2 regions of the Psychrobacter sp. R86515 genome follow, and region 1 is predicted to be linked to the other one. Evidence: predicted binding sites of a transcription regulator. Region 1 holds the regulator's gene; the other holds the start of a gene.
The links. Region 1 encodes PhoB, which activates phosphate uptake and scavenging genes when phosphate is short. Its sites were predicted from a motif close to TGTCATNAANCTGTCATAA; they were not measured.
Positions count from the first base shown of each region.

Region 2: the regulator PhoB is predicted to act here: its motif matches at 1,724-1,742, upstream of pstS (phosphate ABC transporter substrate-binding protein PstS).

Region 1 covers NZ_JAXHCC010000001.1:500,339-505,162, forward strand. Annotated here, with positions in the region: gene phoR (phosphate regulon sensor histidine kinase PhoR) at 1-947, opposite strand, end outside; gene phoB (phosphate regulon transcriptional regulator PhoB) at 1,006-1,710, opposite strand; gene dtd (D-aminoacyl-tRNA deacylase) at 1,823-2,275, opposite strand; gene asd (archaetidylserine decarboxylase) at 2,550-3,386, shown strand; gene SJY28_RS02100 (HD family hydrolase) at 3,480-4,109, opposite strand; gene SJY28_RS02105 (isochorismatase family protein) at 4,351-4,824, opposite strand, start outside.
Region 2 covers NZ_JAXHCC010000001.1:926,652-929,456, reverse strand. Annotated here, with positions in the region: gene pstC (phosphate ABC transporter permease subunit PstC) at 1-275, opposite strand, end outside; gene pstS (phosphate ABC transporter substrate-binding protein PstS) at 485-1,651, opposite strand; TPP riboswitch at 1,945-2,089, shown strand; gene thiC (phosphomethylpyrimidine synthase ThiC) at 2,338-2,805, shown strand, end outside.

The DNA.
Region 1 (4,824 bases):
CCTGTCGCACGGCTACGACCTTTGTCGATACGATAGAAACGTTCTGTCAAACGGGCGATATGCTCTGACGCAATACCGATCCCATCATCTTCGACAGCGAAACGGCAGCCATCAGACGTCCTTGTCCAACTGATAGTGATATTGCCACCCTTTGGCGTATATTTGATCGCATTGATTACCAAATTAGATAGCGCACTATTCAAGTACATCTCTGACCCGTATAGCCCATCATACGTATCTATATGCAAATGAATGATGTGTTTGTATGCTTGGTTGTAGGCCTGTGCATCGTCGTAGATATTGGTTAGTAGCTTAGTCATATCTATGTAATGCAGCTCATGTGACTCTTCGATTTCAATCTTAGACAATAGTAGCAAGTCGTTCACGATTCTGTTCATACGGGCAGTTTGCTGCGTCATCAGCTCAAAACCGCGACGCCATTGCGGCGGCATATCTGGCTGATCAGAGAAATTCTCTAGATAGCCCATCATTACCGTCAATGGTGTTCTAAGCTCATGCGAGACATTCGCCACAAAATCCTGACGCATTTGCTCTAAGTGCCGCAGGCGGGTCACGTCATATACAAACAGCAATTTTTCATCACCGAAAGGGGTCAGTTCGCACTTTAAGTAGCGACTAGGATCTCGCCATGATTCTATATGGACGCCATCGTTAGGTACCGTCGTACCTTCATAATACTGGCGGAACTCAGGTACAGTGATAAAGTCGAAAATGTTCTGACCTTTATCTTCTGGCTGTAGCAGCAATAAGTCTTGTGCTGCCTGATTCCACCATTCTAGACCGTCATTATTATTGAGCAAAATCACTGCATCGCGCAGGGCTCGTAGTGCACTGCCGATTTTTTTGAGTTGCTCTGCTGTACTTTGAGTAGATATTTGCTCTAGTAGAGCTGATTGCTCACTTTGTGTTGGCACTATCTTGTCCATTTTTTATCCTTACCACTATCCGCGGCCTTTATATTGCTGCGGCATTATATGTACAAGATTAACTTGGCTCAATCAGGCTAGAAAATCGGTAGCCTGTTCCACGTACCGTCTGTATCAATGTATCACAGTCATAAGGTCGCAGTAATTTACGTAGACGTTTGATATGCACATCGATGGTTCGGTCTTCGATATATACATTGCCGCCCCATACCTGATCGAGCAGTTGCGTTCGTGTGTAGGCGCGCTCAGGGTGACTCATAAAAAATGCCAATAGACGATATTCTGTGGGCCCAACATCAACGATTTTACCTGCAGCTGTCACGCGCTGACTCTTGGTATCTAAACTTAACTGTCCAATTTCGATAGGTTTGTCGCTGCTCATCGCGCTACTGCGGCGTAGTACGGCTTTGATTCTAGAAATCAGTTCACGAGTCGAAAAAGGCTTGGTCATATAATCATCTGCACCTGCATCAAGACCATGCACCTTACTGTCTTCTTCACTTTTTGCTGTTAGCATAATGACTGGTATTTCAGAGAGCAGCTCATCGTTTTTGAGCATACGACAAAAATCCACACCGCTCTTGTCACCCGGCAACATCCAGTCTAACAGTATCAGTGACGGTCTATGATCGACCACTTGCTGATGCGCCTCTGACACATCTGCCGCTTGCAAGCTATCAAACCCAGCCATCTCTAGCGTCATGACAACCATTTCACGAATCGCAGGCTCATCTTCAACAATCAAAATTTGTTCATTATACATAGGACATTCTCGGTGTTAGAGGACAAAATCTAGCATGTAAAAAGGCAATATATACTCACCAGTCTCTACCTATTAAACGGATTAATTATGACAGCTTGATGACACTCTAAAATCAGATTTTTAGTAAAAAATTGAGCGGCCCATCATTGACGCTCGACACTTGCATATCAGCACCAAACTGACCAGTTGCCACGTTCAGATGCTTAGTTTTGGCATAATCGACCAGTTGTTCAAATAACACTTGCGCCGCAGCAGGTACCATCGCACCACCAAAGTCTGGTCGGCGACCTTTGTCTGTTTTTGCCATCAAGGTAAATTGCGAGACCAATAATAGCCCGCCACCGACCTGCTGAACGTTTTTATCCAGTTTACCAAATTTGACAGGATCATCGTCATTTTCAAAAATGCGATAGGTTAGTATTTTGTCAATCATACGCTGGGCAGCGGCGAAATCGTCTTCATGCCCTAAGCCAATATATGCCAATACCCCATGTTCAATCTCGCCAATACACTGCTGGTCGACGACCACACTAGCGTGCTTCACCCGTTGTATGAGTGCTTTCATTTACTAATTCCTTAACAGATTATGGCCATACAATAATATGCTGTCCATGATAAAATACCGTCATTAACTTAACTATTATTAGGGCGTGTTTGATATTCACAAATAGGTACTGCGGATCGCTAAAACTGTTCCAGACAAGGCGTAAAACGACGATAATGCTCATGCCTTATCTAGATTTACAACGTAGTATGGCGCAATTTTAGCCACTGTCAGTGCCCTGGTCGAATTTCCAACACGCCCCTATTACATTACACCTTATTTTGGTAGCCTTATTATGAATGTATTTACCACCTTACAACAGCTTGTGCCGCAGCAAAAGCTCAGTAAAGTCGCTGGACGTTTGGCCGCCAGTCGCCACCCTTATGTCAAACGCACTTTTATTCGTAGCTTTGCCAAAGCTTATAATATCAGCTTAGACGAGTACGAACGCCAAAGCCTTAACGCTTATGAAAGTTTTAATGACTTTTTTACCCGTGAGTTAAAAGAAGACGCTCGTACTATCGACGCCACTGCAAACGGTATCGTGAGTCCTGCGGACGGTATTATCTCTCAGCTAGGACAAATCGAAGACCATAAACTATTACAGGCAAAAGGTCGTCACTATGATGTCGGCCAACTACTTGCTGATAGTGAAGATGGCAGTTATTTCGCTGATGGCAGTTTTGCGACTATCTACTTAGCACCTAGCAACTATCACCGTGTGCATATGCCATTTACTGGCACATTGACCAAGACTCGCTATGTGCCTGGCACCCTATTTTCGGTCAACAACACTACGGCGGCTAACGTGCCAGACTTGTTTGCACGTAATGAGCGTCTGGTTTGTATGTTTGATACCAAGTATGGCAAAGCCGCTGTTGTGATGGTTGGTGCTATGATCGTCGCTGGTATTGAAACTGTCGCCACTGGCAAAATTGCTCGTACTGACGACATATTCGAGTCCGATCATGACATGCAGTTTGCAGTAGGCGAAGAGCTTGGACGCTTTTATTTGGGCTCAACGGCTATCGTAGTATTACCAAAAGCAGCAAAGGCTGACTGGCTAGATGGTATGCAAGCCAACAGCGTCGTGCAAATGGGTCAATTGCTAGGAATGGCAAACGCTCAATAACACGCCTGTATAAAAGTACTGAAAATATCAGCCCAGTTAAGCGTAAATCATAGTGCTTGATTGGGCTTTTTTATTCCTGCTACTTATGTAGATTTATGCGTCAATCAGCCAACCTTGCTGAGTTGCGTATGCAATATTATGTGAGAGCCAATCATGAATAGGAGGAAAGCTGTCTTTGATAAATGCATGCGCACCTGCCACCTGCGAGCGCATAACGCCAAGCTCAATCCACGTTTTACCGTTGGTATTTAGATTGAGCAAAAACGGCAATAAACGGTCGACCACTCTGAGTAACTGACTTTCTTTGCTACTTCCTGTTTCCTGCGCTTCCCAAACCTCGCTTAAATCACTAATGCCATTGCCTCGCTCACGTTGCAATCTGGCAATGCCGGCACGCTCTTCGACGTGTGCATCAGTACGGGTATCGGCATACAAAAAAGTATCGCCCGCATCAATCTCACCCAAATCATGAACCAATGCCATCTTCAGCAATTTTTCATGATTGACATCTAGCGCAAATAATTCAGCAATCGACCAACAGGCCATCGCTAAATGCCAAGAATGTTCGGCAGAGTTTTCTTTGCGAGTGGTCTGTGTCACATAGCTGCGGCGATTCACGCGTTTGAGCGCATCTAACTCCAATAAGAAATGAGTGACATCGTCGATGTTGATATGTGGAGTTGATTCGGAATGAGTGAGTGATATAGAGCTGGCTTGCGACATTATTTTTTCTCTGGTTTTCTCTAGTAATTGGTTTTTTAATGCTTATGAGTTCTAGCAATTTTAAGTTTCATTACTCAAGGTATTATAGTTAGTTTGATAGCTAGCAATGGTTAAAAGGCTATTACCGTTGTCAAAAAAATAGCGCTTATTTTACCAAGCGCTATCTATTATAAATTAGAAAATAAACGGTTAAATTGAATCCCCATTTATCCAAGTCTTTAAGCACCTAGATATTAGCCACCTACTTGATCAAATTAATAATGGTTTTAAACGCAGGATCTTCGCTGCTACGGCATAGTTCAAACAAGATTGATTCGACAGTACTGATCACCCCACCTGCACGGCGAATACGGCGAATTGCTTGCTTTTTGTCATAAGGAAAACGAGAACCCACTGCATCCCCAATAATGACAGGCTGCATACCATTATCCAATAAATCTAGTGCCGTTTGAATAATACAGACATGTGCCTCAGCACCAAAAAGCAACACGGTACTACGGTTCTGCTGCGCTAGATGGTGCCATGAATCATTGTTATCGCAGGCACTAAAGGTAACCTTTTCAAAGCTCTTGGCATTGTCTCCTTCGAGTACATCGCGCAGCTCTGGTAAGGTATCGCCCAATCCTTTTTTATATTGTTCATTGAGCATGATTGGAATATTGAGCGCTTGCAGCCCTTTAATCAAGGTAACGGTTTTTTTGACAATATTTTCGTG
Region 2 (2,805 bases), 430 kb from region 1:
CTGACTGGAACCGCGATAACAATAGCGATAAACGACGTGACTAAGGTACCGTAAATAGGCGCTAATGCACCGTACTCATTGGCGACTGTATCCCAGTTATTGCTGGTATAAAATCCCAAACCAAACTCTTGAATACTCGGCCATGCTCCAACAATTAGAGACACCAAAATGCCCCCTAAAGATAGGAGGACGAGTATGGCAAACGCTTTGGTAGAGTTCACAAATAAAGCGTCGTAACGTTTTTGTTTAGCCAGTTGGGACCTTAAGTCTGTCATAAGTGTCTCAGCATTGAATGGGATGAATCGAAATATTAGAAAGATGTATCTCAGGACTTAACACAACAAACTTAAACGGTGTGAGTAAACATATCTATCGAGATGTATTCATCAAATTTGCTGTGTTAAAACCCCTCAAACAACTACCGGAGAATAGTTATTCGAGAGGATAACTTGTCGGTTGCTAAATAGCATTTAGCAGAGACAAGTTACTGAGCTGGCTTGTAGACAGGCTGTCCATCGCTACCTTTTACTTCGTTCCACTTCTCTTTGAACAAGGCCACTGCCGTGTCAGAGAATGGTACGTAGTCTAGTTCCATGGCGCTGTCATCACCTTGGGTATAAGCCCAGTCAAAGAAGTTCAACACGCCAGCGACTTGTTGAGGATTTTCTGGTTGCTTATGTACCAAGATAAAGGTCGCAGCAGCGATAGGCCATGCTTGGTCAGTTTCAGAGTTGGTGATGACTTTATAAAAGCCTTCTTGTTGTGACCAATCGATATCACCTGCCGCAGCAAACGTCTCAGCAGATGGCTGTACGATGTTACCAGCTGCGTTTTTCAGCGCAGTATGTGACATCTTATTTTGCTTGGCGTACGCATACTCAACATAGCCGATAGAGTTTTTCATGCGGTTGACGTAGCTCGAAACGCCTTCGTTACCTTTACCGCCTGCACCAGTAGCAGAAGTCGGCCATTTGACGGTTTTATCAACACCAACAGTGTCTTTCCAGTCTGGTGAAACCTTGGCAAGATAATCAGTGAAGTTGAAAGTCGTACCTGAACCGTCTGAACGGAATACTGTTGTGATTGCTGCATCTGGCAAGGTCAAATCTGGGTTCATCGCCTTAATCGCAGGGTCATTCCAGTTACTGATTTTACCCAGATAGATATCAGCCAACGTTGTGCCGTCTAGTTTCAGTGCACCAGGCTCAACACCATCAATGTTGACGATTGGTACAACACCACCGATGACTGTTGGGAACTGAATCAAACCTGCTTCGTCTAACTCTTCAGGCGTCATTGGGGCATCAGAAGCACCAAAGTCTACTGTTTTTGATTGAATTTGTTTGATACCACCAGATGAGCCAATCGACTGATAGTTGACTTGGCCGCCGGTCGCAGCATTGTAATCATATGACCATTTCGCATAGATAGGCTGCGGGAACGACGCACCTGCACCTGTAATATTCATAGCGATATTTTCAGCAGATTTAAAATCTGACGTAGCAGAAGATGCTGTCTGAGAGGTTGTTTCAGCTGTTGTCACAGCGCTACTGCTAGTATCAGCAGTTGGCTCCGCCGTATCTGTTGACTTATTACACGCCGTAAGCATTAATGTACAACTGACGGCCACTGCTAATAACGAATAACGCATGTAGGACTCCTGAAGTTTAACAACGGTATAAAAAAGCATTGCTTGTGATATGCGTGTTATCTTGCCAAATCTTTATGACAGTTTAATGACAACTTCTATAATCCTTCATTCGCTTTACATAATATTTGAATAATTTGTCTACAACCTAGTAATACTAAGCATCCTCATCTATCAACATTCAGAAAAATTATTCACAAAAATATTGAACCGTGTGTTTGACACAGAATATTTGTATCCAAATACTATTAGCCGTTGGTACAGAATTTTGTTAATATGAAGGCTGATTTACAACACTGACAGACTCGGGGTGCGGTGTATTTTTGGCTCACTTTATTAAACTTGCTTTATTAAAGTAGTCGCCTTGATACATTCGCTGAGAGATCACCCGCCGAACCTGATGCGGTTAGTACCGACGCAGGGAAGTCTTAAGCACTTTGTTATTTATGACAAAGGGCGCGTAGAAATACATTTTTATCGTCACTACTGTCTTGATATGCGTGATGCATAACCGGATAAGAAGAGAGGATATAAATTTGCGTCCAATATTTGATGAGCACCATGCGCGACGATACTTTTTGGTCGAAGTTGTGGGTTCATGATATAAATTTGTCTAGATGATGGATGCCTACCCCCGCAGATACTGGCGGTGTTGATTTTATTCAAAAACCAACACGCTAGGACAGCATATGACAACTGCAGACACTACCTCAATTGCACCGAAAGCCCAAACGCATAACCCAGCCGACAACTCAACGCTTGCTTCAAATGCTGCTGACACGACCAACGTCAAAGCAGATAAAAAAGCAGATGCGTTAAAAACCCCTGCTCACCGTGCCGCAAGTGATGCCCGTTTCGAAGAAGATGCGCGCGACTTGCACCGTATTTTACCTGCCTCAAGAAAAGTCTATATCGAAGGCTCAAGACCTGATATCCAAGTACCGATGCGTGAAATCAGCTTGGCTGATACACCTGTTGGCGGCACTGGAGATAAAGACGGTGAGCATAATCCACCGTTTTATGTGTATGACACTTCAGGTGTATATACCGACCCTAAGGTCGATATCGACCTCACACGTGGATTGCCAAAGTTGCGTGAAAGCTGGATCGCAGAACGTGGTGATACCGAGCAATTAAGTGGCCTATCCAGCTCATAC